2 regions of the Chryseobacterium indoltheticum genome follow, and region 2 is predicted to be linked to the other one. Evidence: riboswitches for the same ligand, from Rfam matches in the RefSeq annotation. Region 2 holds a riboswitch; the other holds the start of a gene.
What was found. A riboswitch is a leader RNA that binds a small molecule or an ion and turns the genes downstream of it on or off. The one in region 2 is predicted to bind S-adenosylmethionine.
Positions count from the first base shown of each region.

Region 1: another riboswitch for S-adenosylmethionine. It lies ahead of EG358_RS19995 (alpha/beta fold hydrolase); the one in region 2 lies ahead of EG358_RS03225 (SusC/RagA family TonB-linked outer membrane protein).

Region 1 covers NZ_CP033929.1:792,993-795,404, forward strand. Annotated here, with positions in the region: gene EG358_RS03780 (MGH1-like glycoside hydrolase domain-containing protein) at 1-723, opposite strand, end outside; SAM riboswitch class I at 910-1,019, shown strand; gene EG358_RS19995 (alpha/beta fold hydrolase) at 1,082-2,020, shown strand; gene EG358_RS20000 (ACT domain-containing protein) at 2,075-2,412, shown strand, end outside.
Region 2 covers NZ_CP033929.1:690,124-692,535, reverse strand. Annotated here, with positions in the region: gene EG358_RS03225 (SusC/RagA family TonB-linked outer membrane protein) at 1-1,361, opposite strand, end outside; SAM riboswitch class I at 1,445-1,541, opposite strand; gene aroQ (type II 3-dehydroquinate dehydratase) at 1,781-2,188, shown strand; gene pckA (phosphoenolpyruvate carboxykinase (ATP)) at 2,326-2,412, opposite strand, start outside.

The sequences.
Region 1 (2,412 bases), 100 kb from region 2:
TGCATTTTTATTTTTTGAATAAAACTTTTTGATGGGAATACTGTCGTGAACAATGTCGATGCAACCTTCTTTTCCCCCTACTGTCTGACCTTTGTATTCATTGTAACCCCATTTCCAGTTATTTCTAAACCAAGCTGTAGGTAATACAACAATGGGCGCATCTTTGTCGCTTCTGTTGCAGACCGTGACACGTACCAGAATATCATGCGCATCAGATTTACAGTATTCTATGAAAATATCAAAATATTCATCTTTATCAAAAACTCCTGTATCAAAAAGCTCATATTCAGGTTCCTTTTTGGTGCGTCTGGCGTTTTCGGCTACAATATCATCATAAGGAAATTCGTTGATCGGATATTTGTACACCATTTTCATATAGCTGTGAGTAGGTGTATTATCCAGGTAATAGAAAATTTCTTTAATATCTTCTCCGTGATTTCCCTGCGGATTGCTCAATCCGAAGAGGCGTTCTTTTACTCTTTTATCTTTTTTATTCCAAAATGAAAGAGCAAAACAGAAAATTTGTTTAGGATCTGAAATCCCTGCGATACCTTCTTCACCCCAACGATAAGTGTGGCTTTCTGCAATATCATGGTTGGCAAAATGCCATGCATTTCCATTCGGGCTGTAGTCTTCACGCACATTTCCCCATTGCCTGTTGCTTACATAGGGTCCCCAGTTTTTCCAGTCTTTATCTTGTAATCTTTGCTTTTCGATAGTCATTTTCAGCCATTTTCATGGCTAAGTTAATTTTTTTGATAAATAATTCCAATTTTTTTAATCTGAATAATTATTAACAATCTTCCACAAACCTCGCTGATATTACGTTTTATGATATTTGTTAATTTTTTTTAATTTTTAAAATAAAAAGTTTTATATTTGCACCATTCGTTCATTTACATATTGAAAATGTTATCAAGAAAGGTTGAGGGATAGACCCTGTGAAACCTTAGCAACCCTTTGCGCAAGCAGAGAAGGTGCTACGTTCTACCAAATAATTTATTTTGGACAGATAACTTACTGAAGTTCTTTTCAGCCATTTCTCGTGGCATTTTCAAATTTATTTATAATAATATAAAATTTGAAAACAGAACTGCAACATATTAATTTTTTGTACAAAACCGATTCTCAGAGAGAATATCATATCCTGTTAAGCTATCAGCTTTTTGGGAAAGAGCTATTTTCAGCACCCATCATTTTGGTCAATCATGCTTTAACCGGAAACTCGAATGTTGCCGGAGAAAAGGGTTGGTGGAAACAACTGATTGGTGAAAATCAGGTGATTGATACAATTAAATATACAGTGCTCTGTTTCAATATTCCCGGAAATGGATATGACGATTTTTTTATTAATGAATATTCAGATTTTACCCCTTCAGATATTGCAAATATATTTTTGAAAGGTCTTGAATCTTTACATATTACAAATTTATATGTCCTTATTGGAGGGTCTTTAGGAGGCGCAATTGGCTGGGAAATGCTTTCAAAAAAGCCAGATTTGGCCGAAATTTTTATTCCAATTGCCTGTGATTCTAAAACTCATGATTGGTTGCATGCACAATGTCTTGTTCAGAAATTTTTATTAAACGGAAATGATGAACCGATACAAAAAGCCAGAATTCATGCGATGTTATGCTACAGAACACCTCAGTCTTTAAACGACAGATTTCAAAACAAATACACTCAGGAAAAACAAGCGTTAGAATCTCAAAACTGGCTTAATTATCATGGGAAATCTCTTGCCGAAAGATTTAGTTTAAAATCATATCAATTGATGAATCATTTATTGATGAATATTAATGCTGATGAAAATATGATGCAGAAAATTCAGGCACGAATGCACATGATCTCTGTAGATACAGATTTATTTTTTCCTGCCTCTGAAATTAGGAATGGCTTTGAGAAGCTAAAGGAAAATAAACAAGATGTTTTCTATCACGAGATCAAATCAATTCATGGGCACGACGCCTTCTTAATGGAATACAGTCAATTAAATAATATCATAAATAATATTTTGTAAGATAAAAGGAGTTTAAGGTAATTCCGTCTTATAAAAAAATAAAAAAGGTTACAGATGAAAAGTAATGCAAACGAAATAAAATTTTTAAAGAACAGATCAATCATTAAATTTGAAGGAGAAGATTTTTTAGGTGAAATAGGGATCGATGGAAGAGTATTTAAAGCGCTTACATTCGCCCGTATCAGTGTTGGGATAATTTCTCAGCAGGCAGTAGAAAACGGATTGTCGATTCTGGTACACGAAGATGATTCTGAAAAAGCGGTAAACTGTCTGATCGAAGAGTTTGCTGCAGAAAGAAAATCAGGTAAAGTTTCTCAGATTTACAGCATCAACAATGTTTCTGTTATCGGTTTTGTGGCAGAAGATCTCAATAAAATACTTTCAGAATTGGC
Region 2 (2,412 bases):
GGATTTGTATAAAAGTGACCGTTGTAATTAACCAAATCAACAGAGAAACTTGATTTAAACTTTAATTCCGGTAAGAAAGTAAAATCTAAAAATCCTTTTCCTGAAAAGTTATCTTCACGGTTTTCATTTTTATCTAAAGGCAACGTTGCGGCGGCATTTTGATTCTGTAAAGCACTTGTAGGACGGTATTTTCCAAAGTCGTAGATATAATTTCCATTCGCATCTAACCTGTGACCTCCGTCTGCATTTCTTTCGTAATAAGGATAAAACGAAGGAATTACTCTTGCTGCATTAATGATATTATCCGTTCTGGAATCTGATGAAGGCGGCGCTTCCTGTAGACTGTTGGTATAACTTAAGTTAGCCCCAACATTTAACCATTTTTTGACTTCAGAATTTATTTTAAGTCTTGTACTGTATTTCGTAAAGCCTGATCCAATAGCGATTCCTTTATCGTCAAGATATCCTAATGAAAAATAGTAATTGCTCTTTTCGCTCCCGCCACTGAAATCTAAATCTACCTGACTTCTTGCTGCCACTCTCTGAAGAATATCTCTCCAGTCGTCGTTCCATAAAGCAGTAGCTCCAGGTAAAAGCTTACCGTCAGTTCCTACAGGTTTTGCATAATTTGATCCGTATGGATTTATTCCTAAACCATTGCTTCCGGAAACCAAAGCATCACTCGCCATTTGCGCCGCCTGTTGAGAAGTAACCTGGCTCGATTTGTAGCCATTTCTCAAAGCTTCCCAATAGAGCTGAAAATACTGATCTGTATTTACCTGCTCGTAATCTTTAACCGCTCTTGTAGAAAAACCCTGACTGATATTGAAATTCACTTTTGCTTCCCCCTTTTTTCCGGATTTTGTCGTAATAATTATTACTCCGTTGGCTGCTCTTGAACCATATAGTGAACTTGCCGTAGCATCTTTCAAAACACTGATCGATTCAATATCATTAGGGCTTATCGAGTTGATATTCCCGTCAAAAGGAATTCCGTCTACGACAAACAAAGGATTACTTGAAGCACTCACCGAGCCAATTCCACGGATACGGATAGATGCCGTTGCACCTGGCTGTCCTGAAGCACTTACTGCCTGAAGACCAGGAACCTGCCCCTCCAAAGCTTTTGTAATATTGGTAACCGGTCTGTTATTTATTTTCTCACTAGAAATTGTTGCGACGGAACCTGTATAACTTGTTTTTTTAGCTTTTCCGTAAGCGACAACTACTACTTCATCTATATCTTGTTCCCGAAGTGTATCTTTTTTTGCTTCCTGGCCATTAATGTTGATTATTCCTAAGAAAAACACAGCAACAGGTGGAATCCAAGCTTTAGAATTAATTAAATTTTTGTTAATCATAACTCATTTCATTTATCAAATTTTAAAAATTAACCCTTTGCAGAAAAGACAGCAAAGGGCATCGATAAATACGATTAACCAATTGCTTATTTTTCCTTTAAAGGCTGAATGTAACACCTTGCAAAGAGCAGGTTGTTAAGACTTCACAGGGTCAGTTCCCTCCATCTTTCTTTATAAGCCGATCGAAATATGTTTGCAAATCTAAAAACAATTAGTCTACAAAACAAGTAGACTTTATGATTTAGGATTAATCATTGGCAAAAATTAACTTAATTAATTCTTAAAAAACACTAAAATAGAGAGTTATACAAATTATCAAATTCATAAATATGATAAATATCATTAAAAATAATGTAATTCGGAAAATCATTTAAAATAGAAATATTCAGACTTATTGAAAAACTTTCTAAATTTATACTATGAAAGTTTTAATTATAAATGGCCCTAATCTGAATCTGTTAGGCACGAGAGAACCCGAAATTTACGGGAGTGTTTCAATGGAAGATTATTTAGAAAAACTAAAGTCTGAATTTACTTCTCACGAGCTGAAATCTTATCAGTCGAATATTGAAGGGGAGTTGATTAACAGACTTCAGGAAGATGATTTTGACGCAGTTGTAATTAATCCCGGAGCATTCACGCATTACTCTTATGCAATTGCGGATTGTTTAAAGAATATTCAAAAACCGAAAGTAGAAGTTCACATCAGCAATATTTACAAAAGAGAAGAATTTAGGCAGAAATCTGTAACAGCAGCTTGCACAGATGCGGTTTTGTCCGGTTTTGGAATGGAGGGATATCGATTGGCGATATTGAGTTTGAAGTAAACTCCGCAGATTTTTACAGATGATTGTGTAAAATAGTTCTGTCACTTTTGCTCTCGCAGATAAAACGGATTACGCAGATTTTTAAAAGAATATTAAAATAAAAAAGCCTCATCAATTGATGAGGCTCTTCACTATTTCTAAATGGTCTGTTCCTGCAATTGAGGACCAGAGGCAATCAGCTTTTTGGCTTCGTCATTACCGCAGTACTGCTCGAAGTTTTTGAT